4 regions of the Peribacillus sp. P4_D6 genome follow, and region 1 is predicted to be linked to each of the others. Evidence: riboswitches for the same ligand, from Rfam matches in the RefSeq annotation. Region 1 holds a riboswitch; each other region holds the start of a gene.
The links. A riboswitch is a leader RNA that binds a small molecule or an ion and turns the genes downstream of it on or off. The one in region 1 is predicted to bind preQ1.
Positions count from the first base shown of each region.

Region 2: another riboswitch for preQ1. It lies ahead of AC1DVB_RS11390 (VUT family protein); the one in region 1 lies ahead of queF (preQ(1) synthase).
Region 3: another riboswitch for preQ1. It lies ahead of queC (7-cyano-7-deazaguanine synthase QueC); the one in region 1 lies ahead of queF (preQ(1) synthase).
Region 4: another riboswitch for preQ1. It lies ahead of AC1DVB_RS14600 (QueT transporter family protein); the one in region 1 lies ahead of queF (preQ(1) synthase).

Region 1 is NZ_JBFUIQ010000013.1:20,648-30,121, reverse strand. It holds gene qoxB (cytochrome aa3 quinol oxidase subunit I) at 1-1,740, shown strand, start outside; gene qoxC (cytochrome aa3 quinol oxidase subunit III) at 1,740-2,336, shown strand; gene qoxD (cytochrome aa3 quinol oxidase subunit IV) at 2,338-2,622, shown strand; gene AC1DVB_RS06845 (YfmQ family protein) at 2,941-3,390, shown strand; gene AC1DVB_RS06840 (BA3454 family stress response protein) at 3,857-3,991, opposite strand; gene AC1DVB_RS06835 (EamA family transporter) at 4,238-5,095, opposite strand; PreQ1 riboswitch class I at 5,226-5,271, shown strand; gene queF (preQ(1) synthase) at 5,376-5,876, shown strand; gene AC1DVB_RS06825 (aspartate kinase) at 6,080-7,426, shown strand; gene AC1DVB_RS06820 (hypothetical protein) at 7,468-7,608, shown strand; gene AC1DVB_RS06815 (nitroreductase family protein) at 8,047-8,607, opposite strand; gene AC1DVB_RS06810 (ABC transporter ATP-binding protein) at 9,060-9,474, shown strand, end outside.
Region 2 is NZ_JBFUIQ010000028.1:6,592-11,581, reverse strand. It holds gene AC1DVB_RS11405 (TetR/AcrR family transcriptional regulator) at 1-3, opposite strand, end outside; gene AC1DVB_RS11400 (SRPBCC family protein) at 179-619, opposite strand; gene AC1DVB_RS11395 (SRPBCC family protein) at 649-1,134, opposite strand; PreQ1 riboswitch class I at 1,373-1,415, shown strand; gene AC1DVB_RS11390 (VUT family protein) at 1,466-2,008, shown strand; gene AC1DVB_RS11385 (hypothetical protein) at 2,030-2,176, shown strand; gene AC1DVB_RS11380 (PadR family transcriptional regulator) at 2,603-2,923, opposite strand; gene AC1DVB_RS11375 (alpha/beta hydrolase) at 3,234-3,980, shown strand; gene AC1DVB_RS11370 (DUF421 domain-containing protein) at 4,083-4,787, opposite strand.
Region 3 is NZ_JBFUIQ010000028.1:12,458-19,175, forward strand. It holds gene AC1DVB_RS11410 (DUF4260 domain-containing protein) at 1-90, shown strand, start outside; gene queE (7-carboxy-7-deazaguanine synthase QueE) at 135-863, opposite strand; gene queD (6-carboxytetrahydropterin synthase QueD) at 856-1,326, opposite strand; gene queC (7-cyano-7-deazaguanine synthase QueC) at 1,326-1,991, opposite strand; PreQ1 riboswitch class I at 2,047-2,089, opposite strand; gene AC1DVB_RS11430 (hypothetical protein) at 2,692-2,907, shown strand; gene pgsB (poly-gamma-glutamate synthase PgsB) at 3,692-4,873, shown strand; gene pgsC (poly-gamma-glutamate biosynthesis protein PgsC) at 4,889-5,338, shown strand; gene AC1DVB_RS11445 (CapA family protein) at 5,349-6,632, shown strand; gene AC1DVB_RS11450 (gamma-glutamyltransferase family protein) at 6,707-6,718, shown strand, end outside.
Region 4 is NZ_JBFUIQ010000043.1:4,713-14,186, reverse strand. It holds gene AC1DVB_RS14625 (sigma-54-dependent transcriptional regulator) at 1-114, shown strand, start outside; gene adhP (alcohol dehydrogenase AdhP) at 154-1,167, opposite strand; gene AC1DVB_RS14615 (DUF3892 domain-containing protein) at 1,444-1,743, shown strand; gene AC1DVB_RS14610 (CBS domain-containing protein) at 1,827-2,639, opposite strand; gene AC1DVB_RS14605 (YbaK/EbsC family protein) at 2,745-3,266, opposite strand; PreQ1 riboswitch class I at 3,439-3,483, shown strand; gene AC1DVB_RS14600 (QueT transporter family protein) at 3,490-3,975, shown strand; gene AC1DVB_RS14595 (TVP38/TMEM64 family protein) at 4,099-4,755, shown strand; gene AC1DVB_RS14590 (PAS domain-containing sensor histidine kinase) at 4,872-6,497, shown strand; gene AC1DVB_RS14585 (cadherin-like beta sandwich domain-containing protein) at 6,557-8,134, opposite strand; gene AC1DVB_RS14580 (copper resistance CopC/CopD family protein) at 8,443-9,474, shown strand, end outside.

The sequences.
Region 1 (9,474 bases):
CGCGGTGGCGTCGATGCTCTTATGATGCGTGCTCAAACGGCTATTCCAGATAACGGTCTTTTGGATGGACAGCATTATAATGAGGTATTTACAACACACGGGGTCGTCATGATCCTGTTCATGGCTATGCCATTTATCATTGGGTTAATGAACATTGTTACACCATTACAAATTGGAGCGCGTGACGTAGCATTCCCACGTCTGAACGCAGTAAGCTTCTGGTTATTCTTCATGGGGGCAATGCTATTTAACATCTCTTTCGTAGTGGGTGGTTCTCCTGATGCAGGTTGGACATCTTACTTCCCGCTGGCAAGTAACGATTTCAGTGAATCAGTCGGTTCGAACTATTACGCGATTTCACTTCAAATCGCAGGTATTGGTACATTAATGACTGGTATCAACTTTATCGTAACCATCTTGAAAATGAGAGCACCTGGCCTGAACTTAATGAAAATGCCAATGTTCACATGGTCTATCTTGATTACAAACTTCATTATCGTTTTCGCTTTCCCTGTATTGACAGTGGCACTTGCGTTGATGACAATGGATCGTCTATTCGGAACTCAATTCTTTACGATGGCCAATGGCGGTAGCGATATGCTTTGGGCAAACTTGTTCTGGGTTTGGGGACATCCTGAAGTTTATATAGTTATTCTTCCAGCTTTCGGTATTTACAGTGAAATCATTTCGACATTTGCACGTCGTAACCTGTACGGGTATAATTCGATGGTTATCTCCATGGTAGCTATTTCTACACTATCTTTCATTGTATGGGCTCACCATTTCTATACAATGGGCCACGGTGCAATGGTTAATGGAATCTTCTCGATTACCACGATGGCAATTGCCGTCCCGACTGGTGTTAAGATCTTCAACTGGTTGTTCACACTTTGGAAAGGTAAAATCGTGTTTACCGTTCCAATGCTATACTCTTTAGCTTTCATTCCGATTTTCACGCTCGGTGGGGTAACAGGGGTTATGCTTGCCATGGCAAGTGCTGACTACCAATACCATAATACAATGTTCTTAGTAGCTCACTTCCATTACGTTTTAATCCCTGGTACTGTATTTGCCGTACTTGCCGGTTTCACGTACTGGTGGCCAAAAATGTTCGGTTTCATGTTGAGCGAAAAAATTGGAAAATGGTCGTTCTGGTTCATTATAGTCGGCTTTAATGTAACATTCTTCCCGATGTTCATCACTGGTTTAGATGGGCAGGCACGTCGTATGTATACGTACTCTGAATCAACAGGATATGGTCCATTGAATATGCTCTCTTTCGTTGGAGCGATTGGTTTAGCCATAGGTTTTGCACTTATTGTGTACAATATCTATTGGAGTACTCGTTATGCATCAAGAAATATCTCAAACGATCCATGGGATGCACGTTCTCTAGAGTGGGCTACACATACACCAATCCCTGAATATAACTTTGCAATTGTGCCAACAGTTGCTTCTACAGAAGCATTCTGGGATGCAAAGAAAAAAGGCTTTAAATTATTTGGCGGTAAAGTAGAAAAGATTCATATGCCAAATAACAGTGGCGTGCCGTTTATCATGAGCTGTATCTTCTTCGTTTGGGGCTTTGCATTGGTATTCAGCATGTGGATCATTGCAATCATTGCAACGATCGGTATCTTTGCTTGTATGATTCACCGTTCATTCGAAAAAGATCACGGACGTTATATCTCTGTTGAAGAGATCGAAGAAACTGAAAATAAATTGCGAGGTGCTAAGTAATGAAAATAGATAACTCGCTGCCACTTGAATATAGCACGGAAGAAAATCGCTTAAAGATTTTTGGATTCTGGATTTTCCTGGGAGCAGAAATAGCTCTTTTCGCTACACTGTTCGCCACTTATTTTGTCTTAGTTGGTGGTACTGGAAATGGTCCAACAGGGGAACATCTTTTTAAAGTCCCAACACTAATGTTTCAAACAATCTTTCTTTTAACTAGTAGTTTTACCATAGGTCTTGGAATCAATGCGATGAGACTTGGCAGGCAGAAAGCGACGATTGGTTTCTTCATTATCACCCTTATTCTTGGTTTAGGCTTTTTAGGAGTCGAAATTTATGAATTCGTGGAGTATGTACATGAAGGAGCAACGATTCAAACAAGTGCTTTCTTATCTAGTTTGTTCACACTACTAGGTACGCATGGAGCTCACGTTACACTTGGTTTATTCTGGGGAACCTTCATCACCATGCAGATTAAAAAACGCGGTATGACTCCACAGACAACAAACAAGGCTTTCATCTTTTCACTTTACTGGCATTTCTTGGACGTTGTCTGGATTTTCATCTTCAGTTTCGTCTACCTGAAAGGAATGATGTAATATGAAAGAATTATTCCCACGGGGCCAAGTTATGGGATTTGCTTTTTCGCTAGTTCTGACTTTGGTCGCATTATCAGTTATTATGTTTGATCTCTCACTTAAAATGGCTATGATCATCCTACTTGTTACAGCTTTCATGCAAGCAGCACTTCAATTTGTTATGTTCATGCATGCAGGAGAGTCTGAAGATAAAGCATCGATTTACACAAACGTTTATTACGGATTGTTCGTTGCATTGGTTACAATTTTCGGTACAATGCTAACAATGATTTGGGGATACCAATAATCGATTCTGGAAAAGCTGGGCGTCTTGATGACGTCCAGTTTTTTTTGTATGTTAATTCTTATACCGGCCTATCCATTTCATTCATGGAAGTTTGGTTAACAAGGATGTGGCTATCCATTTGTTTAGTATAACCATTTCACAACATTATATTTATAAATGGGGATTTTCACTTTTGAAGCATTCCCGTGTGTTTAAGTGCAATGTGTTACTGGGGTAAAACGTTAATAGAACGGACACATCAAGTAAGAAAACGATCAGCCACTTTTGATATAATAAGTTATATATGAATTAATTAATAAATGTAGCGGAGATGATGAATTGACATTGCCGGTTTTGATTGTGACAATCATCTTAAGTTTGTTAAAAATATTGGTTTCCTGTCTTCCAACAGATGCAGTTAATTGGATTATCAGTAAATTTAAAATACATTCAGAAATTAGTGGCGGGAATGCGATCGTAACCTTTGACGGAAAACGTTTGGAAGGTGAAGAAAAAATTCAAGTTATTAATTATTTTAATAGCACTAGATTTTTGAAGGGAAATCATATATTCCCGGGGAATGAGGAATTGTTTTTACATCCAGATAATAGTGGGACTCCATTGGTCATTGATACTAAAAGAGGCAAAAAGGATGTTAGGTTATTTCTATATATTTACAGCGACCGCGTGGATGTAGTTAAACGGTACAAGAAGAAGCTCATTTCTTATAGTCTATTTTCCGATAGCCTCCAAGAACGTTCCATGCCATTAATAAGAAATTTAGTTTAATAGAACATTAAAAAGACGGTCCTTAAAAGACCGTCTTTGAGTTTGTAAACAAAAGGGTTAAAACATAGTTGATTGGAGCGGGTGTGCGAGACTCCTGCGGGAAAAGCGAGTCCAAGGGAGACACCGCGGGCGCAAAGGCACCGGGGAGGTTCCCGGACCGCCCGCGGAAAGCGAGTGCCTGGAGTGGAAATTAACGGTTAAATTGTCTACAGCTGAGACGGGCCTTAAAAATACCTTCTTTTTTATAAGGCTTTTAATATAATTCCATTTCAAGGATATTTTTTCATTATAAAAGTTCTGGTACACAAACTGGCATCTTGATTTTAGTGCCTTTTGAAAAAAACAATTAAAAGTGTTATTAAGTAGGAGGGGATTGCAAGAGGGTCGTTAATCGTGCATATGAAAAGTATTTGGGATAGTATTTAAGGGAATAAAAAAGCAGGTATCTATTGCGATGCCTGCTTTTTTATGCTTTCCATTGTTTTTCAACTTGATGAAGGGCTTGTTGTAAAATTACTTCATGATCAGTACCCGGTTTAGCAAGGACGTTAGTTTGATAAGATTTTCCTTGGAAATCAACTGTTACTGTAACTTTTACCATTATGCATCTTTCCTTTCCTAATTCAGAATTAAATGAGGTGGTTGTACCTATTTCTTTTATACCCGGAGCAGAAGGATAATCAAACATTTCAAAAGCTAAAATCGTGTGAATTAATATTCAAAATTATCTGATATTTTAAGTGAAGTGTCAACACTTTTTTTTGACATGCCCCATTTTCAGGTTTTTTAAAAAACGACCTGGCTTGTATACATGAAAGCCAGGTTGTTTTTTTAAAACGAACTATATTCATATTTTAGTTAAAATAATACCGATTAATGCTGCAAGGACACCAGCAATTTGATAGTTTTTTAGTTTTTCCTTGAATATATAACATCCAGCGAATACGACAACCAAACAGTTCAGGCTGACGACAGGGAAAATGATGCTTGCGATGCCAGTGTTCAACGCAAAGAAATAACATCCATAGCCTATCATGCTTAAAAAGCCTACTAAGGAACCGATTTTGACTTCCTTTAGCTTGATTTTTTCTTTTTTAAAGGCTAGAGCCGAAAGAAGATAAAGCATTCCGCCTCCATACATTGATACAAGGATATCAAGGGAGTTTAATTGAAGACGAGTTGATGTCGTCATAAGAATGCCGAGCACACCAAAAGATAAGATGGAGAGTAATGTGTGCATCATCCATGGGACATATTGATGATTACCTTTTGCATTAGGTGTATATTGGATGACTAATGTAGCGATAAACATGCAGGCGATTCCACTCCACTGCAAGGAAGAAATATGTTCGTGAAAAATTAAAGCTGCACAGAGAATGGGGAATATGGCATTCGCTGCGATTAATGGAGATGTCAAGCTTGCCGGACCTTTTTCAAAGGCGCTTGCCATCTGGATGTTACCATTGGCGTTCAGTACACCAATTGCTGCACCAAGCATGATGGACAGCCAGTTCAGCTGCAAACCATCCATTGATACTCCATAAACAATGGACAAAATAAAAGCTGAAAAATAAAAGAAAAATTGGATATGTATCTTGGAATACCCTTTTCCGCTGCTCCATTTAAAAATGCTATTATTGATTCCGAAACATAAACTCGTGATGAGTGCTGCAAAAATCCACATTGACTTAATCTCTTCCTTCATGTAGGATAAACTTCTTCTACATTTTAAGCTGAATGCCCTTAGGAATCAAACCAAATTTAAAATGTATGATTGACAGATTAGATATTTTTTTCTATATTTACTATGACAATTTTAAAATATTTCCCGATAAACGGGAGAGGTTCATAGCATCACCCTCTTAAAAAAACTATGGCTTTGATATTTTTTGCGAATCAACCATATCTTTGAGGAGATATGGTTTTTGTTATATAGAGGCCCATTTTATGAATCTCCCTGAAATGTGGGATTAGGAGGACTTTTCATGTCTGGAAGAAAAGAAGAAGAATTAAAAAAAGATATCACACTGCTTGGGAATCAAGGAACAAAATATACATTCGACTATGCTCCTGAAATCCTTGAGTCATTCGATAACAAGCATCCGAACCGGGACTATTTCGTCAAATTCAATTGCCCGGAATTCACTAGTTTATGTCCAATCACGGGCCAGCCGGACTTTGCTACCATTTACATCAGCTATATTCCAAGTGTGAAAATGGTGGAAAGTAAGTCTTTGAAACTCTACTTATTCAGCTTCCGCAATCATGGTGATTTCCATGAAGACTGCATGAACATCATCATGAATGATTTAATCGAATTGATGGACCCTAAATATATTGAAGTCTGGGGCAAGTTTACACCTAGGGGCGGAATTTCCATCGACCCTTACACGAATTACGGGAAACCAGGTACGAAGTATGAGGAAATGGCGAATTACCGCTTGATGAATCATGACTTATACCCGGAAACCGTGGATAATCGCTAAAGAATAGGAGGGACAATGGGCATATGCCCGTTGTCTTTTTTTAGTTTATAGCTAATTTCGATCAGTGGTCCTGTTATTCTGTCCTTTTTAAAAGTACAAATGTCCTTCTATAATGGAATTTCCACTTGATTGTTTCGAGAAAAAGCGTAATAATAGGGAGAGTTAATTTTGACAGAATATTTACGAAAATAGGGGATGTCGAGATGAAAGTTGCAAAGTTTGGTGGAAGTTCACTTGCGTCAGGTGATCAGTTGAGGAAGGTATTCGAAATTGTTGTTTCTGATCCAGAGAGGAAGATTGTGGTCGTTTCCGCTCCAGGAAAACGCAATTCCGATGATATAAAGGTGACGGATTTATTGATTGAAGCTGCGGAACAGCAGCTGCGCGGGGATAACGGAGAGCATTTGATAGAAGATGTTGTATCCCGCTATGCGAGCATTGCGGAAGAGTTGGATATATCCGAGAGTGTCATCACAGGGATTCATGAAAATTTAATGGCGCTGCTGCATGCAGATCAAACTAACCCAAAGCGCTATCTGGATGCCTTGAAGGCAGGTGGCGAGGATAATAATGCGAAGCTGGTCGCAGGTTATTTCCAAAGCCTTGGAGTGGAGGCACAGTATATCAATCCGAAGAAGGCAGGCTTGATCGTAACGGATGAAGGTGGATTTACCAGGGTGCTGCCAGAGTCTTATGATAGGTTATATGCTCTGCGTGATGAGCCGGGAATCGTTGTATTCCCAGGATTCTTCGGATATACGTTAGATGGTGATGTGTTAACCTTCTCAAGAAGCGGTTCCGATATTACGGGTTCGATTCTTGCTAATGGGGTCAAAGCTGATTTGTATGAGAACTTTACGGACGTGGATGCCGTTTATGCGGTGAATCCAAATGTGGTTTCCAATCCGAAGGGAATCCGGGAACTAACCTATCGTGAGATGCGTGAGCTTTCTTATGCAGGTTTCTCGGTATTTCATGATGAGGCGCTGATTCCTGCATTCCGGGCGGGAATACCTGTCCATATCCAGAATACGAACAATCCGGCGGCACAAGGGACCCGCATTGTGAATACACGGGATAATACGAACGGGCCTGTTATTGGGATTGCAAGTGATAAAGGATTTTGCAGTATTTACATTAGCAAATATTTGATGAACCGGGAAGTTGGTTTTGGCCGGAAACTGCTGCACATCCTCGAGGATTATGGAGTTTCATATGAGCATATTCCATCAGGCATCGATGATGTGACGCTTATTCTAAGGCAGGACCAGATGAAAGGGGATGCCGAAAAGAAAATCATTTCCCGAATCAAGAAAGAGCTTCATGCCGATGAAGTGAATGTGGAACATGATCTTGCCTTGATCATGGTTGTAGGGGAAGGAATGCGCCATAATGTCGGTACAACGGCAAGAGCGTCAAAAGCCTTGGCTGAAGCAAAGGTGAATATTGAGATGATCAATCAAGGCTCTTCGGAGGTAAGCATGATGTTCGGTGTGAAAGGGCACAACGAAGAGACGGCAATTCAGGCATTATATCACGAGTTCTTTTGAGTATGAGCGTTTAGGGACCTCCTTTTAGAAGGGGGTTTTTTGTGATTGATCTTTTAATCACTATACATACGCTGGATTTTTTTCATCTGGTTCTTTATGGTAGTGGCAATGACCGTGGGGATAATCATTCCAAGCTAACAGACGCGCTGCAGGGTTCAGAGCGTCTGTTTTCAGGTGGCTAAAGCAATTGGAGGAGAACGGAGTTGACGCTCTAGAAACGGATAAAAAGGGACGTCCAACCCCATACATATCTTACACCAAATTATAAATGAAATAGATGTCAATGGCACATCAAGTTTACGAGCTAAATGATTCACTGGCACCAATTGATTTAAGTAATTACTTCAAGTTGATCTTGCTGAATAGAATCATGTTTAAAAAGCATCCTTATCACCTGGTTAAATACTTCTATATAATATAAAAAAATGTAGGAATAAGTTATATCTATATGTGATTGGAGTGTAAGGCACTAGACTCCTTCAGGAAAAGCGCGTGCCTGGAGCGGAAATCAACATTCAAATTGTGTAAAAGCCATAAAAAAACTGTAGAAAACCCGGTTTTCATCGAGTTTGTCTACAGTCTGAGCCTCCAACTGGAAGATTGGAGGCCTTCCTTTTATGTTAGTCCATGACGGTCAGGAGTTGATCGATCGCGTTCCTTGGGCGAGGGGCAGGAATCATATCGGGATAGCCAACATGAAGGCTGCCGACGATCTTCTCGCCTGGTTTCACGCCAAAAGCTCCACGAAACTCCATGCTGTGTATCATGCCGTATGTTTCCCATATCATCCCGATTCCCTGTTCCCAGGCAAGCAGGCTGAAGTTCTGGATCAAGGCACTTGTAGCCGCATAATCTTCTTCACGTGTCATGGGATTCGGATTCTCTTCCATGATCACTGCGACAAACATCGGTACACCCATGAGTTTATTATATCCTCGCTGTCCGGCTGCTTTTTTCTTTTCAGGGTCCTTTTCCTTGCCTTCCATGAATGCACGTGTTGCTTCTGCTAGTTTTAAACGGCTATCACCATGCACCACGACGAAGCGCCATGGCTGGGTCATTTTATGGTTCGGTGCCCATGTCGAAGTTTCCAATAATGATTGGATGGTATCAATAGGAACAGGAATGTCCTTAAATCGTTTGATGCTGCGCCGTTCTTTAATGATATCTTCTAGTTTCATGATCATCCTGCTCCTTTAATCATATATGTAAGTTTAATAGTTGAAAAAAAAAATAATCCCCGGCTGCCTAATATGCTTCCAATGTGAATAAATTACTTGAATAAAGAGGGGGCAATATTCTAGTGACTTGCATTCGCTAATGAGCATATAATTTTACTAGGCACAGAGAAGCCGGGGCGACATTGTATCTATGTACAATATCAAAAGGGTACGATAAGAGAATATCGTAATTGCTTATCAAATTTCAGAGATCGATAATGAAATTGAAAATCATTATCAATTAGAATTTTCGCTTATTTCCTGTTATTTGTCAAGGGTATTTATAAAAAAAAATTCAAGATATTTACCAATGCTTTAAAACAGTTAAAACCTTTTAAAAAATCTGTATAAAAATGTATAATGAGAGGATGAAAAAAATGCTATTTACATACGGAGAATCGAAGGTGTCATAGATGAAAAAATTGTCCTCATTTCTTAAGCCATACTGGCTTTTGATCATTCTTGCTTTATCCTTAATGATTGTCGAGCTCGGGGTAGAGCTATTACAACCTCTATTTATAGCAAAAATCATTGATGATGGCATTTTGCAGAAAGATTTATCGGTGGTGATTAAATGGGGAAGTGTCATGGTTGGACTTTCCGTTTTTTCATTTCTTGGCGGGATCGTTAATTCATTTACGGCATCACATGTAAGTCAAAGCTTTGGACATGATGTCAGGACAAGCCTTTTTGGTAAAATACAGGCGTTTTCTTTTGCGAACTTGAATAATATCCCGACTTCCTCGTTGATCACAAGGATGACGAATGATGTGACCCAACTTCAAAATACGGTTTTTATGGGCTTGCGTATCATGGCAAGGGCGCCGT
Region 2 (4,990 bases), on a different contig from region 1:
CATCTTATCACCTCCTTATTAATTGACCACTGGTTAATTAGGATGATAGCTCACGGATTTTTAAATGTCAATTATTAGTTTGAACTATATAGTACTGTTTTTAAGTGGGATTATGCCATTTGTTTCACCAGTGTTGCAAAGGATAAACCCCCAGATTATTGAGGGTTTATGCAATTTATTAAAAAACTAATGATGCTCTCAAAGTAGTGACGCCATTTTCTAAATAACCCTTTAAACAGGTTAATGTATATACCCAACCTTCTTTTTGTCCGATCATTTTGTTTATTATTTCAGGGTCGTCTTCACTCAATCCTGATTCGTTCACTTCAATGATCGTACTCGTTTTATCCAACTCTTTTAGTGTAATGGCAACAATCGTTTCTTGATCATTTCCGCCCCATGCAAACACGATTTTCCTATTTTCCTCTACTTCCAATACATGAATGACCACTTCAGCATCGTATTCGTTGTATCTCAATGTAGGCGTCCGGCCTTTTTCCCATCTTTCCGAACTCGATGAGAACCAGAAATTCCCGATTTTTTCAGGATTCACTATGGCTTCAAACACTTCATTCGTTGGCTTGACGATCTTGAATTTCGTGATGATTTGAGTATCCATAACTAACTCAACTCTCTTTCGATTTGTTTTTATTGTTTTCCATTATCCCAGTCTACTGATATGGGCGGCAGGGTCCGTCCAGTTTCAAGCAAGCTCTTCAGGTTACTTAAAAGGGCTGGCCATCCATTATTCAAGCCTTCAAAGGAATTGTCATCATAGACGAAATCTGTCTCCAATAGCTCCTCATGCCTAAGAGTTAACTTCACAGTCGAATCGTCCATTTTCTGTAATTCAAAAGTGACCCGTGTAGGCTGCTGGCGAGGGGTTTCGTCTCCTGCCATGATCCATGTAAACGAGAGCAGGTGCAACGGCTCGCATTTAAGTACATGCCCATGATCAGTAATCCGCCCATCATCCAGCAAATATTGAACTGCCGACCCTTCTTGCCAGTCAGACTGTACTTGTAATCCGAAGTGGTATTTCTCCGTGACTTCACCACTCGTCAAGGCTTCCCAAAGCTTCTCTGGTGTGGTTGCGATATAAATAGGATAGACAAACGTAGTTTTTTTCATCATTCTTTTTCTCCTCGCCAAATAAAGTACATGACTCTATCTTTGATTTTCGGCTTTTGTATACAGCCGGTCAAGCAGTTTTATGCGACAGAAATCGGCAAAAGGGGAAACAGGGACATTGAAATAAATGGCTAAATCAATCGGTAACCGCGAAAACATACTAAAATCGACGGTATGGAAACTTCTTGATTTCCAACCGCTTTCAAGCTACGATGAATAAGGAAAATGATAATCCGCCCGGGCGGAAGAGGTTCTAGCTACCCTCTCAAAAAAACTAAGGAGAACAGGGCTCTTTCTTAGGGTGCTGTTTTTTCTGTATAAGGAGAATCAAGAAATGTTAAGAATTTTATTGTATTTAGTATCCATCATCACGGCGAATGTGGTTACAGCAGCTTTTGCGCCATTACATTTTGGCATGTTCATCATCCCGATGGGGACATTGCTCATCGGGGGAACCTTCATCTTCCGAGATCTGGTCCAGAATAAATTCGGCCGCGTAAAGACCTATATATGCATCGTCACTGCACTTATTTTATCTGCATGTGTATCATTTTTATTAGGAGATACGTTACTGATTGTGTTTGCTTCCGCTTTATCCTTCGTGGTCGCAGAAACAGCGGATACGGAAATTTATACCCGTTTAAAGCTCCCGATGAGTTGGAGGGTATTTTACAGCGGGATCGTTGGAGGATTTTTCGATTCGGTGATATTTGTCGTGATTGGCCTAAGTCCTCTGGGTGCCAATATATTGCCATGGGAAGCGGTACCCGCTGCGGTCATCGGCCAAATCATCGTTAAAACGATCATTCAGTCCATTGGTGCCATATTGTTGGGACGAATCAACGTAGAACTGGAGAAACGTGTAGTCTCCAGTTAAATGTTAGGAGGGATGCACTTGATGGATGGAACCAAAAAAGAAGAAGAAAAATGCTATTGCCTCGAGGCCTTTCGTGAAAAATATGGCCCGCATGTACAAGGGGAATGCATGAAGCTCTCCTGCGCCAATTATCGCAAGCATAAAGGAATAGACAAAAAAAGGACCTGATTAGGTCCTTTTTTGCGTGATTGAAGTGACTCACGAGTAAACAGTGCGAATTCACGAGTAAACAGTCCAAACTCACGAGTAAAAGTGCAAAATTCACGAGTAAACAGTCCAAATTCACGAGTAAAAGTGCGAACTAAGTGTGCAGTACGAATTCACGAGTAAAAGAGCAAAACTCACGAGTAAAAGTGCGAAACTCACGAGTAAACAGTCCAAATTCACGAGTAAAAGTGCGAAACCCACGAGTAAACAGTCCGAATTCACGAGTAAACAGCGCGAACTAAGTGTGCAGTGCGAAATTCCCGAGTAAGCGTGCGAAAACTAAGTGTGCAGTGCGAATTCACGAGTAAACAGTCCAAATTCACGAGTAAAACAGCAAAAAAAGCTTCCTGGGCCGTTCCATTAAGTGCAGGAAGCTTTTTATTTGGTTTAGAATTGCTGTGAGCTTTTTCGAACTAATTTTTCCAGGAAGAAAAAGCATTCGCGTTTCCGCTCAAGTTCGGTTTGTCCATTTTCGGTGACATGATAATATTTCCTGCGGCATGATTCGGACTCTTTCCAATGTCCTTTTATGAATTCTTTTTTTTCTAATCGTTTAAGGGCAGGGTAGAGGGTGCCTTCACTTATTTCATAGTTGCCCTTGCTCATTTGCTTCAGGATTTTCGTTATTTCATAGCCGTAAAGCTTTTTTTGCGATAGAAGTGAAAGCAAAAGGAGGTCAATGCTTCCCTTCATTAATTCTTTATCCATATAAAATCTCCTCCTTTTCATTTTTAAAGTGTAATACGTTGTACATCGTATCACAAGGTGCATTTTACTTTTCTTAAAAAAAATAGTTAAATGACGATTGCTAAATAAATTTAATCATAGTAAAATGTGCTTCGGAACGGATGAGTTGTGAAGAGTGTGGTAAGGATACTATATATATGATTTAATTGTCTTAATGAAAATACGGAATAGGATAGAAGAATCACTACTCAAGGGGTATTAATTGATTTTTTTTCGAAAATCATTTAGATTCTATTTATCAACAAGAGCAAAGAAAGAAGGTCCTAGATAGATGAAAGTGAAAGCACCTGAGTCATTCACATATATAGGTGGAAAGAGAGCAGTTCTTCTGCTTCACGGGTTTACCGGAAGTACAGGAGATATGAAAAAATTAGGGAAGTACTTAAATGATCTCGACTATACTTGCCACGGACCTCTTTATAGTGGGCACGGAGTATCAGCCGAGGAACTTGCTAAAACTGGTCCAAAGGAATGGTGGGGAGATGTAGTTAATGGCTATAATTTCCTAAAAGAAGAAGGCTATGAGGAAATTGCAGTTGTAGGAATTTCTTTAGGGGGAGTGTTCTCATTAAAAGTGGGAATTGAATTGCCTGTAAAAGGGGTAGTTTCAATGTGCGCTCCGACGCAAGGAAAAAGTATCGATCGACAAAAGAACCGCTTGCTCAATTATGCACAGGCGTATAAGAAGTTTGAGGGCAAAGATGCAGACCAAATTGCTGCAGAAGTGAAGCTGCTTGAAGAAGGGCCAATGCCTCAACTAAAAGATGTGTTGAACATTATAAATGAGACAGGTGAAAATTTAGATTTAATCACATCTCCAACTCTTGTTCTGCAAGGGCGTTTGGATGATCCCGACTATACGGAGAGTGCTACAGCGATTTTCAATGAAGTCGATACACAGCATAAACACTTGATTTGGTATGAAAAGTCTGGCCATATTATCACATTGGGCAAGGAACGTGAACAGGTGTATGAAGATGTGTATAAGTTCTTGAATACACTGAATTGGTCGGAGTAATAAGCGATATATTTGATCCCCTTTAAGTTGAACGTGTAAAAAGCTTACAGTCGTAAGTAGGCTTTACACTATACTTGAGGGGATTTTATTTTGGCTGCAAATCTATTTGTAGAAAAAGACCTTTAAGGTATCGTTATTATCAAGAGTTGCCAATAAAATATCGTTCACGTCGGCATTATATGTTATTTTGATTCTGTTTTTCAGCCATGCTTCTTCTTTACCGCCCCGGTTCAATTCATTAGAATCAATCTTTCCCTCTTTAATAATCGTTTTAGGAAAAGTGAAGGCGTTTGTTTCCAGGTGCATATCTGCTGGGGTTACTGCTTCATATTGGGGATCTAAAAACAATGAAATGGTACCGTCCGGTTCCCATAGCGCGAGGGATACTTTTTGAATATCTTCGACTTTTTCCTTTCTTAATTCCGATAATAAAACATCGATGGAGATTCTGGCCCTTGCTAAGCTTTTGTAAATGATTTGTCCATTTTCGATAAGCGGAAAGGGGTCTGAGTCAAAAAACCTTCGGAGTTTTCCCCACTTAAGGCCTGCAAACACACTAATTATATATAAAATGACAAATACACTGGTTGTTATCATTGAGCCCTTCAAACCTAACTGTTCATCAGATAAAGGGTGGGCAAGAATGTTTCCAATAATTAAAGCCATTATGAAATCAAGTAATCTTAATTGCGAAATGGACCGTTGCCCCATCAATTTAACCGAAAGAAGCAAGAAGAAGAAGGAAATGATGGCTCTTAAAATCCACTGGATTGCAGTAAGAGTTTCCTGGCTACTAAAAAAATCCACAAAAATTCACGTCCTTATTTCCAATAAAGGAGAAGTAATGGGCCTCTTTAGAGTGGGCCGTTTATAGTTTTAGTCGGCTCCTTCATAAGTATTACCCACATTGGCCCTTCGGAGACTTTATAGACTGTTTTCAAAAAATTTATATTAATATAACAACTTTAAAACGTATTGTAATTAAAAATAAACTGATTTAAAATGATATC
Region 3 (6,718 bases), on a different contig from region 1:
TGGACCGCACATATTGGAATGGATCGCTTATTTGGATATGGCCTTAAATACACATCATCCTTCAAAGCTACACACATGCAAAGGTTGTAATAAGCTTAAAAGGCAGTGTGATTAAACATCACACTGCCTTTACTTTACACCCCCCGCTTGTTACCCCATATATAGGTATGCAGCTGGGGCAGGACTTTCACATCATTCAATTCATCATCCGCTATCACTTTATCAATTAACTCTTCGTACTTCTTCAATAGGCCGCTGATCAATTGACGATCATCCGCCGTCCTGCTGTCGTCATTGCCGACCTGCAGATAAAAGGGAATATCCGGGTAACGCCCATGTACATGTTTGGCATATTGATAATCTTCCTCGTTAAAGACGACGATCTTCAATGAAACATGGTTTTCTGGGTTTCGATTGGCAAGATTCGAGATGATTTGGTCAAGCACGGTAAAGTCCGTGTCCATTCCAGAGCTCGGCGGCTTAGGTGAGATAGTCAGTTCATCAATATCGAGAAACCAATCCTGCCATCGGCTCCCTTGTGTTTCGACCCCTATTTTCATTTTATTTTCATGTAAGATCGCTATCAAGCCGTTTAGGTTTTTCAGCAGGGCCGGGTTCCCCCCAGATATCGTCACGAAGGAAAAACCGGAACCCCCAATTCGCTTCAGCTCATCCCATATTTCATCGGCAGTCATCTGAACGGTATCTTCCTTCCCTGTGCCATCCCAAGTAAAAGCGGAATCACACCAGGAACATGAATAATCGCAGCCAGCCGTCCGAACGAACATGGTTTTTTGACCAATGACCATTCCCTCTCCTTGGATGGTCGGCCCGAAGATTTCCATTACCGGGAGTTTACTCACTTTCCATCCACTCCCGTCTGGCTTCGGCATAGCTTGTCGGCGTTTCGTACAGTCGAACAAATTCGACTCTTGCACCCTCATATTCTTTTAATGAAAGGGCTTCGGCCATTTTTTCATAAATCCAGACAACCATATTTTCAGCTGTTGTATTCATGAGCGGCAGGGTTTCATTCAAATAACGATGATCCAGGTGGATTTCGATTTCATTTTTCCATATATCCTTGATGTCACCAAAATCTATCATCAACCCGCGTGAATCCGTATACCCGCTCAATCCGAAAATGACTTTATACGTGTGGCCATGAAGGTTCTTGCATTTCCCTTCATAGTCATGCAGGTGGTGCGCCGCRTCAAAGGTGAATTCCTTACTTACGAGAACCCTCTTGTTTGTATACTTCAATTGGCTGCGCTGAATATCTTCATCTATTTTTTGGAGTTTATCCACTATCTTAAAACCGTACATCATGAAAGCACCTTCCGTCTGCTTACATAGTCATCCAGCCCTTTTTTCCGCAGATTGCATGCCGGACAATCTCCACAGCCATCGGAGATGATTCCGTTATAGCAAGTCAGGGTCTTTTCGCGGACAAAGTCGAACGCGCCAAGCTGGTCAGCAAGCTCCCATGTTTCCTCTTTATTAAGCCACATTAGCGGCGTATCAATCACGAATGACTGGTCCATCGATAAGTTCAAGGTCACATTCAACGATTTAATGAATACATCGCGGCAGTCAGGATATCCGCTGAAATCCGTTTCACAGACTCCTGTGACAATATGTTTAGCGCCAATCTGACTCGCCAGCACTCCGGCAAACGAAAGGAACAGCAAATTCCTCCCTGGCACGAACGTCGACGGCAGCTCCCCTTCTTCTCCGTCCGCCACTGCGATATCACTTCTTGTCAATGCATTCGGTGCCAGTTGGTTCAGCAGCGACATGTCAAGGATATGATGGTTCACGCCCAATTCCTTGGCAATGTTTTGAGCGCATTCGATTTCCAAGCTATGCCGCTGATTATAATCGAACGTCACCGCTTCCACTTCCTCAAATCTCTCCAATGCCCAAAACAAGCACGTCGTACTGTCCTGTCCTCCGCTAAACACAACCACTGCCTTTTCTTTCTTCTTCATTTCTATAAAACTCCTTTTTACGGAAAAAAACAGCACCCTAAGAATAGAGCACTGTTTCTCCTTAGTTTTTTTGAGAGGGTAGCTAGAACCTCTTCCGCCTTAACGCGGAATATTATATTTTTCCAAGTCAATAGTAACTTGAAAATGATAAGAAATCAAGATGTTTATATAAAGTGAACATTAGACCCGATTAAAAATCACATTAAAAATCCGATAAAAAAGAGTGAATAAAATATCGATAAGGGGTCCAATAATTTGAAAAGCGTTAAAGCCCGTATGCGGGAAATTGCTTTTTTCCCTCCCACATAAGGGAAGTTTCATTTTCATAAATTCGGGGAATATATAACTATACACAATAATGAACCATAAAAAAGCAAATCTATCAAAAGCGGCTGGAAGTGAATATTTTCCTTTGTTTTCAGAATATTTAGTGTATAATGAATATAAGGAATATTTTAACTCAAATAATCATTGCTTCCAATACCCGCTTTCTGCAAATCCCGACATTCCCTTTCAATACCATGCACGGTCACTTACTCAGCAAGGATCCATTACATGCTTTTTCTCGAATCAAACCATTCACAACTTTATTCACACAAAAACATAATTTCCACTCCAAAGTTGCAAAAAAAGGTTAAACTTCACCAACGATATGTTACTATTAAACTAAGACCTTTTAACCCCATAAGGAGGAATTCATATGAAACGTTTTTTCAAATTCATCGCAGATTTTAACGAAAGAAAAGCATTGCAACGGGAAACCGAAGAATTCTTTCGCAAAGAATACGAAAATTATATGAAGATGAATCCTGACAATCAACGTAAAAAAAGGAGATTAGCTCCTAGATTTTATGTGATTGATGGCGGTAAAAAGGACTCCACCCTTGAGATTTCTGAGAGAAAGAAATCAAGTTAACCTGGATTCCTTCCATTATCAGCTACCCATGCTGTAACTCAAGACCCACAAAAGGTAAATCTATCCATGATTAACGGAGATCCGTGACCATTCCATTCATTTACAATATATAAGCCGAAAGCCCAGATATGCTTCTGGGCTTTTTTTATTTTTCATTCTTATATAAACACTATATCTATAGAAGAAACTAGGTATTTTTTAAAAGAAATGGGTTAACTTTAGTTCATTTCATTTTTTAGGTAAAAGGTCAATTATAGACCCATGGGTATTCCCGAGGAAAATACTAAAAAAAAGAGATGTGTTCTTTTACTCATCTTTGTCCATATTCAAAAGAGTTCAACTAATTGAGTCGTTAGATGCAAAATTTCACATTGAATGACAAATGCATAAAAATTATAACGTTTATGTCAAACAATGGGTATAAACAATTAACAAACTGTAATAAACCTCACTTTTTTAAAAAAATATTATTCAAATATAGCCATTATGAATTAGGTTCAAATGCTCATAAAACCATGTTGATTCTGACTGAAATGGGGCTTTATTAAACTTTCCATAATTTAGTGTAAATGAAACCTCGATTCCCTCGATTTCCAGCCATATCTTTGTACTCATAAAATAATTCATCCCATTAGATACTATTACATACTAATATACATATATTTGAAAAATCTGTTGATAACTATATTACGATAGAATAATTGGCTCTTGCCTATTAAGTTTAAAATCATGTAGTGTGTATTCAGTAATTCAAATATTTGAAAAAAAGAGAGGTTAAAAAAAAATGGCACCAATATTTATTTGTGCGATCTTTTTGCTTGGCTATGGCATTTTTGAACAAAAACGCCATCAGAAGCGTCTCGACTCCATCCCGGTACGTGTGAATGTGAATGGGATTCGAGGGAAATCGACTGTAACGCGTCTAATTACAGGTGTGATCCAGGAAGCAAAATACAAAACAGTAGGTAAAACAACCGGAACATCAGCAAGAATGATCTATTGGTTTACCGACAAGGAAAAACCGATTGTACGCCGCCCGGAAGGACCCAACATAGGAGAACAACGGCGTGTAGTTAAAGAAGTTGCCGACTTAGGCACGGAGGCACTAGTTTGTGAGTGCATGGCCGTACAGCCTGACTATCAACTAATCTTCCAAAACAAAATGATCCAGGCAAACATCGGGGTCATCGTGAATGTATTGGAAGACCATATGGATGTCATGGGACCGACTATGGATGAGGTTGCTGAAGCCTTCACTGCTACCATTCCCCATAATGGTCACTTAATAACCATTGAAAGTGAATATTTGGACTTTTTCAAACAAATCGCCAAAGAACGCAACACAAAAGTGATCGTTGCAGATAATTCAAGAATTTCCGAAGATTTCTTACGCGAATTCGACTATATGGTATTTCCGGATAACGCATCACTGGCCTTGGCCGTTGCGGAAGCTTTGGGAATTGATGAAAAAACGGCTTTCCGCGGCATGCTGAATGCACATCCAGATCCAGGGGCCATGCGGATCACCAAATTCGGAGATCGCATCCAGCCAACTTTCTTTGTCAATGGCTTTGCTGCAAACGACGCGGCATCGACGCTGAACATATGGGAACGTGTCAATACGTTCGGATACAGCACAGAACCTCCTATCGTCATCATGAACTGCCGTGCAGACCGTGTGGACCGTACCGAGCAGTTTGCTAGAGATGTATTGCCGTACATAAAATCCGAAATAGTCATTGCCATTGGTGAAACTACATCACCAATCACGAAGGTATTCGAGCAAGGTAAATTGGATACTAAAGAATATTGGGATTTAGAAAACTGGTCAACTGAAGAAATCGTGGCCCGTCTCCGCCCATTGATGAAAAATCGCATCGTCTACGGTGTCGGGAATATTCACGGTGCAGCGGAACCATTAATTGAAGCATTCATGAAATCTAAAACAAAGCAAAAAGCAAGTTAAGTAGGAGGAACCTTAATGTTTGGATCGGATTTATATGTAGCCCTAGTACTGGGAGTAACGCTTAGCCTTATATTTTCAGAAAAGACGGGTGTCGTACCCGCAGGACTTATCGTGCCAGGTTATTTGGCATTAGTATTTGATCAATGGGAAATCATGCTGACCATTTTGATCATTAGTGTCGTAACTTATTTAATCGTCACCCACGGCCTTTCAAGATGGGTGATTTTATATGGAAGAAGAAAATTCGCCGCCATGATGGTGACCGGGATTTGCTTGAAACTCCTATTGGACTTAGTCTACCCCGTCATGCCCTTTGAAATATTCGAGTTTCGGGGAATCGGTATAATCGTACCTGGATTGATAGCAAATACCATACAAAGACAAGGAATGCCATTGACACTTGGCAGCACGCTTTTATTATCCGGCATAACATTCGGTTTAATGAACGTGTACTACCTATTCTGAGGTGCAAAAAATGAAACGGACTTTAAATGCAAAAGAAAAAACACTTATCTTTATTAAACGCACGAAGAAAAAGAATCTTAAATACACTGGAATCATACTACCTATATTACTAATCGCTTTAGTCATTACCACTTGGATGGGACGGGCTGAGGAAGTGAAAACAGTCGCAACAAAATCCGATCAACCATTGACGATGACAATGGTCGGTGATGTGATGATGGGACGTTATGTTGAAGAAGTGACGGAAAAGCACGGGTATGAATACCTCTTCCGGTATATGAAGCCCTATTTTGCCAATTCGGATTATGTCAGTGGGAATTATGAACATACCGCTTTAAAAGAAGAAGTATCTAACTACAAGGGAGCCGATACGCCCATCCGGTTAAACTCCAATACTAGCGGTGTGGAAGCCGTTAAAGATGCTGGCTTCTCTGTGGTGTCATTGGCAAATAACCATATGATGGACTATGAAGAACAAGGACTCCTTGACACGATTGATGAATTCAAAAGTGCGGATATGCACTATGTCGGTGTTGGATCGAACACTGCGGAAGCAAAAAACAGCATCGACTATGCGGATGTTAATGGCGTTCGTGTCGCAACACTTGGCTTCACCGATGTTTACGGTAAGGATGCCGTATCAAAAAGTGATAAAGCCGGACTATTGAACTCAAATCCTGATTTATTATTTGAAATGATCGGCAAAGCAAGGGATGCCAAGCAAGGCAACGCAGACTTGGTTGTGGTGAATATGCACTGGGGACAAGAGTATTCAACATCAACAACCGATCGACAAAAAGACTTGGCTAAAGCTATCATCGATGCGGGCGCTGACATCATCATCGGTCATCACCCCCACGTGCTTCAATCGTTCGATGTTTATAAAGATGGAATCATTTTCTATAGTCTAGGAAATTTCATATTCGATCAAGGCTGGACACGCACAAAGGATTCAGCCATGGTTCAATACCATTTAGCGAATGACGGAAAAGCTACAATCGATGTCGTACCGCTGCAAATTGAAGAAGCAACACCAAGGCCAGCTACCTCTTCCATTGACAAATCACGTGTTTACCGACAGTTGACGAAGGAAACGAGTGAAAAAGTCCAGTGGTCTAAAAAAGAGGATCGCATCGAGATTACCTTGGATCACAAGAAGGTAATCGATCATAAGGCACAGCGTGAACAAGAGGAAAAGGCAGCAATGGAAAAGAAAGCTGCACTGGAGAAAAAAGCAGCACAAGAGAAAAAGCCCGTACAAGCTAAACAACCGGGAATACAACCCATTCAGTAAGGAACGCTTTATCATTACTATTTGAAGAATGAAGACACACAACTTAGAATCTCAACGAAAAGGGGGAACAACCGATGATTAACCGT
Region 4 (9,474 bases), on a different contig from region 1:
GAGCTCGTCATGCAGGCACTGCAAAAAACCTACGGCAACCGGAATGAAGCTGCCAAACGCTTGCAAATATCCATAAGGAAATTGCGCTATATATTAAATGAGAAGAGCCAGTAAAAAGGAGGATGCCCCGTTCCAGGGCTTCCTCCTCTGTTCCTATTCTAGCGTCAAAACGATGCGGCCGTTGATTTCTCCGTTTTCCATCATTGAAAACACGTCATTGATTTCATCAAGCTTTCTTGTTTCAATATTCGTTCTGACTTTACCCTCAGCCGCAAATTGAACAGCTTCCTGTAAATCTTTTCTCGTCCCGACGATGGACCCTTTTACAGTCACCCCATTTAACACTGTATCAAAAATCGGGATTGGAAGTTCATCATTCGGCAATCCGACTACGACAAGTGTGCCGCCTCTCTTGACTGAACTGTAAGCCTGTTCGAATGCTTTTTTCGTAACCGCCACAGAAATGGATGCCTGTACGCCGCCAACCTTATCCTTAATGGCCTGTACAGGATCGGTCTTAAGCCCATTAACCGTGTAATCCGCCCCAAGTTCCGTTGCCAGATCAAGCTTATCATCTTGAATATCGACAGCAATGACATTAAAGCCCATCGCTTTTGCGTATTGCAGGGCAACATGTCCCAATCCGCCAATTCCATAAATCGCTACCCAATCGCCAGGTTTTGCTTCTGATACCTTAAGCGCCTTATAAGTCGTTACACCTGCACAGAAAATCGGTGATACCTCCGCAAAGTCAAGCCCTTCAGGAACCTTCACCACATACTTGGCTGGTGCTTTACAATATTCTGCATACCCGCCGTCCACGGAATAGCCTGCATTCAATTGATCCAGGCAAAGCGTTTCCCTACCGGTCAGACAATATTCACAATCGCCGCAGGCCGAATAAAGCCAAGGGATCCCAACACGGTCACCCACTTTCAAGGAAGTTACGCCTTCCGCCACCTTTTCTATAATGCCCACACCCTCATGTCCCGGGATAAGCGGAAGCTTGGGTTTTACCGGCCAATCACCATGTGCAGCATGTAAATCGGTATGACACACGCCACAGGCTTTAATTTTCACTAATATCTCACCATATTCCAATTCCGGAATCGGTACTTCCTTAATCTCAAGTTTTTGGTTAAATTCATTGACGACCGCCGCTTTCATTGTCTTGACCTGTTGTTTTGCATTTACAGTGCTTGCCCCTTGTTTTACATTCATGATTACTATTCCTCCCTTAATCTAGTGAATATTATTTCTTGCTACTGCTTATACAAGATGCAAGTGCCATGCCACTGCAAAATGGCCAAGACGACAGCATTCACAAAAAAAAGTGCCGAAAGATCGGCCCATTTGGACGAATTAACGGCTCAAGTTGGACGAAATCCGGTTTGTATATTGCAGGAAAAATGGTTCACCCTATAAATAGGAGGTGCCTAAACCATGGACAAATTTGAAGAAGCCTATGAGTCATATAAACAGCAGGGAACACCGCAAGCAAACCAAAGTGATTCAGCAGCAGGAAAAGAAGAAATCATCGCCGTAAGGAAAAATGAAGAGGACAATATTATCGCCATCAAGACGAACTCCGGCCGCGAACTCGACTACCCCTCAGCCCTTGCGGAAGCCAAAGCTGGCAACCTGGCCAACGTTGACCTCTTTCATAAATATGGACGTGACATATTACGGAGTGAGCCCGATGGGATAAAAGAAAATAACCTGGATCAACTGCCGGAGTTTTGAATTTTTCGGGGAGACTGCCTGATACGGGCAGTTTTTTTCTATCTGGATGCGCAAAAAAAAGAACCAGCATGGTTAGCCGGATCTTATTTTTCATAAGGATAGGATTCAGAGATTTCGAGCAGTCGGCCGCAGGACTCGACAACCTCGATGATTTCCATCCATGACATGTCCAGACCCAGTTCATTAGCATGGGAAATCTTATCCCGTAATTTTCGGATGGCATTCGCATCCTTCTTCCCTTTACTTTTCGAAGGGATTTGGAAGAAGTGCCTCAATTCTTTATCTTTATGTATAATATCGAATTTATCACTGATTTGCAGGCACTCTATTATATTGATATCCTCATTTTTATCGATTCTCCTTTTATATAATTCGGTTGCCTTTTCTAAACGGTCTTCGCTGATCATTGGATACCAGCTGCCATCGCCGAATCTATCCAGGATGATATCGCTCATCCTCATTTCCAATAAGGTAATATATCCGAATATCAGCATCCTGATCGGAGGCTTTTGGAGGTCGGCATGGGTAATCAACATTTTAATTGAATTATTCTCTAATACGAACACCCTTGTCTTATTCTTAAAAATATGGAGAAGCTGGATCAAAGGGGTTGAATTCGAAACCATTTCCCTTGGTGAGAAGTTTCTCATATATTCAGAAATACTTCCCTCACCTAGTTCTTGCCTTTCGATATATCCGATGATTTCCCCTTGATCTTGGACTGCCAATATATCAAAATTCTTTTTTTTCATTGCTTTCTGGATATCCAGCGCCAGATCGTTTTTATGGCAAAACTCAAGCTCCTGGGCAATGCTCTTAACCGTTATATTTTCTTCATAAAGAGTTTTAAGACTCAGATAGCTGCTATTGCTTTTTCTTTCGCTTCCATTTAACATCTTTCAACCTCCGATCAGGAACACTTTCTGCCCGTTTTCCGCTTTAATAATAGAAATGAATGCGGCCCCAAATAAAGTTCACTTTAGTGGACTCCATCCCATTCATCAAATGCCATCAACTGCATTTCCTGCCGCCGTTTCCACATTCCCCTTTTCTTCCCACCCCTTACAAACATCCACCCAATCCTTGGCACCTGAATATTCAAATAATTCAGCGAGTGTAAGTTCTATTGCAGAGTTTGAACTGCCGCAAGCCGGAAACAATGACTCGAAGCGCTTCATCGATACATCAAGAAAAACAGCTAAATCGTTTGCCAGGCCAAACGGGCAAACGCCTCCGATTGCATGGCCGGTCTGTGCAAGCACTTCATCAGGTGAAAGCATTCGTGCCTTGAAACCGAACGTCTGACGAAATTTCTTATTATCCACTTTCGCGTCCCCTGCGGCAACGACCAAAATCGCGTGTTCACCTTCCCCTTTAAAGGAAAGGGTCTTGGCAATCCGTGCTGGGATAACACCGATGGTTTCCGCTGCCTCAATCACCGTGGCACTAGATGTTTCGAACTCCTTTACGTCACCTTCCCGATTCCATTGTTTAAAATGGCTTTTGACACTTTCGATCGACATATTAATATTCACTCCTTTTTATGTACATATTGAAATAATATCATCCTTCATTGCAATAATTCAAAATCCAATTGTGCTGCTTCATCTGATTGGAAACCTATAAATTAAAACCATTCTTTACAAATTGACGAAACAAGCTTACATGGGCTACTATTAATCATCGGGTAAACGCCTGCACGTGGTTCGTAACCATCCCACGATAAAAAACTAGGGAGAGAGTAAAATGAATGTTCGTACACTCGTGATAAACGGGTTATTGGCTGCCTTGTATGTGGCGGTCTCATTGGTGTTTAAACCAATAGCTTTTGAGATGTTCCAATTCCGTGTACCGGAAATGTTGAATCATCTGATTGTATTCAATAAAAAGTATATCTACGGTATCGTTGGAGGAGTCTTCATATCGAATCTGCTCTTTTCGCCGATGGTGCCATATGATTTGATTTTTGGGGTGGGCCAATCCCTGCTCGCCTTATTGCTTGTCATTTATGTTTCTCGTTTCATAAAAGGCATTAAAGGACGTATGGTCGCTACGATTATCTTTTTCACGTTCACAATGTTTTTAATTGCAATTGAACTGAACCTTGCCTTTGGCTTGCCATTCTGGCTAAGCTGGATGACTACAGCTGTCGGTGAGTTCGTTGTCCTTTTGATTGGAGCGCCAATCATTTATGGAATGAACAAAAGAATTCAGTTTGAAAAGTGGCTTTAAAAGGAATCTTCGCGCCGTTAAGCCACTATAATGGAAAAGAGCTGTCTGCATGATGCGGCAGCTCTTTTTTTTCACCATTGAACTCGAAAATGATAAACTATTAGTAAGAATGGTGGTGGCCCTTTGAAAAAAGTCCTGACCATAATCGGTCTACTTGTAATCGCAATTTTTATATACTCTAATGCAGAACTGTTCACTTTGGTTTGGAAAAGTGATTTGGATTCTGTTATTGGCATATTGAAGGAAAATCTTTTGCTTACATTTATTGTGACATTCGTATTGATGTTTGTACAAAATTCTTTTACAATCATCCCCTTAATTTTGCTCCTGACCATCAATGTCACGATATTCGGATTCATATATGGCTATCTATGGAGTTGGTTTACAAGTGTTGTTGCCTCAGGATTCATTTTTTATGCAGCAAGAAACTGGTTTCAGGAGCTTCTTTTAAAGAAGATTGGTGAAAAGTGGCAAGAATCTGTAGTGGAGCATGGCTTCATGTACGTGTTTACAGGCAGGATTTTCCCGCTTATCCCCACAAGCTTAATTAACTTGGCGGCCGGAGTCAGCACCGTCACTTTCAAAGACTTTTTATTGGCGACGGCACTTGGCAACCTTATATACTTTTTTTTCCTATCACTGATTCCCTATGGACTGCTATCTGTTGAAATGAACCAATATACGCTAGCTGCTCTTGCACTCCTCTTCTTACTATTCTTCATGATCTATAAGCGTGCAAAAAAGAAGAAGAAACTAACCCTCTTCAGCAAAAACAGGTGACCACATTGGCCCCTGTTTTTTTATTTAGAGATTCTGCATATATTTTTTTCCGATAGTTTGTTAAAATGTGTATGTATTTTTACCTTTGAAATGTCTTAAAAACAGGGAGAATCTCCATGTCCAAACGCTCCATCTTAGCAATATATATCCTATCCGGGATTCTTACATTAGTCGTATTCGACTATTTTTTAACTACAAATATCCATAATAAAGAGGTCTTCATTCAACTCCAAAGGGCGGAAGGCATTGTTTTCCTTTTATCAATAGGCTTAATTCTATATCTTTATTTAGCTAAAAAGGAAGAATTCAAACGATTAAAAGAGGCGGAACAACGTCGGCGCACACTCATCAATTCAATGGTGGATTTCGTTAATTTCAAGGATGGGGATGGCCGATGGCTTGAATCCAATACCTTCGGGCTGCAATTATTTCAATTGGAGCATGTAGATTATAAGGGAAAAAGAGACAGTGAGCTCGCAGAATACACCGAATTTTATAAAGAATCGTTGATCTACTGTGAAATTTCCGATGAAGAAACGTGGGTAAAGGGGGAAATTACTAGGTGCGAGGAAATCATCCCTCTTCCCGATGGCAATCACAAGACCTTTGATACGATTAAAGTTCCCCTGTTCAATGAAGATGGTTCACGTAAAGGCTTAGTCGTCATTGGCAGGGATATATCTGAAAGAGTTGTCGCGGAGAATCAATTATTTGATAGCGAACAACGCTATAAATCATTGTTTGAGCACAACCCTTATCCGATGCTGATGCTTGATTTAAATGGAATGATCACGACCGTGAATCCAAGGTTTGAAACGGTAACAGGCTTTCAACAGGAAGAAATACATGGCGCTTCATTCATTAATTTGAATTTTTCAGCAGAAGACGCGGAATTGATCCGTACATCATGCCAATATGTCATGGAAAACCAAAAGGGGATCAAAAAAGGGAAAGATATAGAATTCCTGACGAAGTACGGGAAGTCCATCTTACTTTCTTGTACGTTTGTCCCGATGATGGTTGGCGAGGATTTAGTCGGAATCATTACTTATGCTAAAGAAGTCACTCAAATTCGAGAAACCGAAGCACGCTTAAGAAGAACCGAAAAATTATCGATAGTCGGCGAACTTGCCGCAAGTGTAGCCCACGAGGTACGAAATCCGCTGACTTCTTTAAAAGGTTTCGTCCAACTGCTTAAAAAGAGCGACCATCCCTTTGAACAATACTACACGATCATGTTAAGTGAATTGGACCGGATCAATCTTATTGTAAGCGAGTTACTCGTTCTGGCAAAACCACAGGAACTTCCATTCAGCAAACATCAAATCATCGACCTGATGAACGATGTCAAAACCTTGTTGAAACCAGAGGCGGACTCGTACCCCACCAAAATATCAATATCTGTCAAAAATGAAATACCTCTTCTATTATGTGAGGGAAACCAATTAAAACAAGTTTTCATAAACATGCTCAAGAATTCCATGGAGGCATCCGCCGACCACATTTGGATTGATTTTGAACGAATGAACAATAACCTTTCCATCACCATCAAAGATAACGGTAGCGGAATAGAAAAAAACCGCATAAAACATCTTGGAGAGCCTTTCTATTCTTCAAAAGAAAAAGGAACCGGATTAGGACTGACAGTCAGTTGCCGAATCATTGAGGCGCATCGGGGAAAGGTCCGGTTTAACAGTGAACTGAACCAAGGAACCGAGGTCCAAATCATTTTGCCCATATAAATATGAACTTCGAGGACAAGCCTGAACCTTGTCCTTTTTTTGCAGGATTCAAAACCATCCTATTTTATCAGAGAGGTGAAGAATTCCTTTATATTCCCAAAGAATGAAACCGTCTCAGCAGGTTGTTTCCCATTAGTCTGGCCTCCTGAATCATTGGATGTTTCGCTCTCTGTCATACCAGCTGTACTCGTTTGCGCTACCTCAACTTCCACCTCTTTTGTTTTGACATCATCCACGGTTTCTTCCTCATCCATTTCAACATCCATGTCCTTTTCGAAAACAAGGACGTAAGTACGACGCTCCCCATCCTTTGAAACGGTAACGGAAATGGCCGTTTTCGCTTTATCCTTGATCTTCACTTTTGCACTGCTCGCACCGTCATATTCAATCGTTGCTCCGCTGGCATTTGTCGTTGCATTCAATTCGACTGAAGAAATATCATTATCGACCCCGATATGATAGGTATGCTCATTAGATTCAAAAGATTTGTTCCATACGCCAGATGATACCGTCAGACTGTACAACACTGGTCCATTATTGCCTTCCTCGCCTAAAGAATCTGCGGACGTTACTTTCTCAACAAAATCCGTTTTCACTTTTTGTGTTGAAATACTTTCAATTTGCTGTGCATTCGTTACTTCACTGACACCACTGCTTGGCTTTTGATTATTGGAGGATTCCGCTGATGTTAAAGATGTTTTACTCCCCTTATCCGAGGATTCTGCTGATGATAAAGAAGATTTATTCCCCTTATCCAAGGATCCTGTTGATGATAAAGATGATTTATTCCCCTTATCCAAGGATCCTGTTGATGATAAAGATGATTTATTCCCCTTATCCGAGGAAGGTTGGGCTTTACTCGTTCCTGTTGAGGGCTCCTTTTGAACTTCATCCTCTTTTGGAGCAGCTTTCGATTCAGTTTCCTTTGCTGAAGCTGCAGCCCGTGTAATCGTAAGTGTATATGTTTTTTCATCTCCATTTTCTGCTGTAACGGTTATCTTCACCGTCGTCTTACCGACTGGAAGGGTAACCTTTACACCTGCACTGGTTACATCCTTTCCATTTACCTTTACAATTGCCTTACTGTCACTCAATGTCGGAGTTACCGTAACCGACTGGACTTCATTTTCAACTGAAGCATGATAAGCTGTCACTTTAGAATCGATTGTTAATGAGCCTTTTGATAATCCAATTGATGTTAAAAGGTTATCATCACTTTCATGTTTTTCGACCTTGAGAGTATAGGTTACAGTTTCATTTTCCCCATCGCTGACGGTGATTACAAACGCATTCATGCCAGTTTGAAGAGTTAAATCCTTCAATTTACCATCTGTCATTTTGACACCATTCACATATATGGCTGCCTTCTCGTTAGGGCTTGCTGCAAGCAAGGTGATCTTTTCCACATCATTCCCCACTTTTGAACTATAGTCGTGTACATCTTCTGTAAATTTTTGATCCAGTGCTATTCCCTCTATTTCTAGCTTTGAAAGACTATTTACCGTTTGTGTCTCTTCCAGAATGACCGAAGTGCCTTCCGCAGCTTCTGCTGCTGGCATATAAGTGGATGTTCCCATCCCCACAAGGGAACCAACCAAGATCACCTTCACACTTGTTTCCTTTAAGCCCTTCTTCATCAAAACCTATCCCTCCAAATTCCTTAAACATGATAGGCTCAGATTACTAAAGGAACCTTAATTATTTCTTAATGGAGTTTATACCAACAGGAGGATGCCTATTTGGTATAAACTTTATGCAAAGTGGAATCTCCACCCCTTATTTATGGCTATACTGGAATGGAAGGCAAAACTAAAACTTATTGTTCTCATTTTCTAGCGATCCTCTTAAACTGCCTTTAGATAACTAAATTATTTTCACTGTTTTTTCACATTTTCCTTATATAATGGGCTTACATAATCGGATGAAAGGATGATGGCACACCAAGATGAAAAAATATTTATGGCTGGTAGTCAGCCTGTTCAGTTTGCTTTTATACCCGGCAATGGCTTCCGGTCACGCTACAGTAATCAGCTCTAATCCTAGCCCGAATGAAGCGATGGATACACTTCCTGAAAAGATCACCATTCAATTCAGCGAGAATATACAACCAGCTTTTCATTCACTTGAGGTATTCAGCCAAGATGGAGACAAAATTCAAACTCAAGACAGTACAATCTCTGAACAGAGTGAAAAAATACTGGAAGCTAAGTGGAAGGGCACGATCGATGAAGGGATTTACTATATTAAATGGAGAGTGGTTTCGAGTGATGGCCATCCCATTGAAGGAACAATTCCCTTTCAATTCGGGGATTCGGCCGGTCTATCAAATCAAAATAATTCCGAAGTGAATGAAAGTTTTCCGAATTCCATCAACGTTATGCTGCAAAGTCTACAATACATATGCTTCGCTGCCCTTACCGGAATCCTTTTTTTCAGATTATCACTAATGAAGGATTCTCGACTTTTTGAAGCCAGCAGAAGAACCCGTCTATACCTTTGGCTTTCATATGCAGGTTTAGCATTTTCCATCTTCTGCAGTCTGCCTTTAAGAGTTACGATCGATGCTGGCGTAGGTTGGACCGATGCATTTAATGTAAGTTATATAAAGGAAGTATTGAATGCTACAAACTTTGGGACGATCTGGATCATGGAAATTCTAATATTGCTCCTTCTATTTTTAGTAATTTATTTCATGCTCGAGAACTCATTGAATAAATCACTACCTTTCATTTCATTCATCATAATTGCCAGCTTGATGATTTGTAAGGCATTCACCGGACATACAGCAGCCGTTCCTAATCAGGCTCTGGCCGTTTTGATGGATTTCCTTCATTTATTATCCATGGCTTTATGGCTCGGCGGACTTATGGCCATATTGGTGATTTTGCCTGGGCTTGCAGATCGGCAGGCAGTCCAACAAGATAAGAAAACCTTTTACTGGTCGATCATTCAAAGGTTTTCCAAATGGGCATTTCTG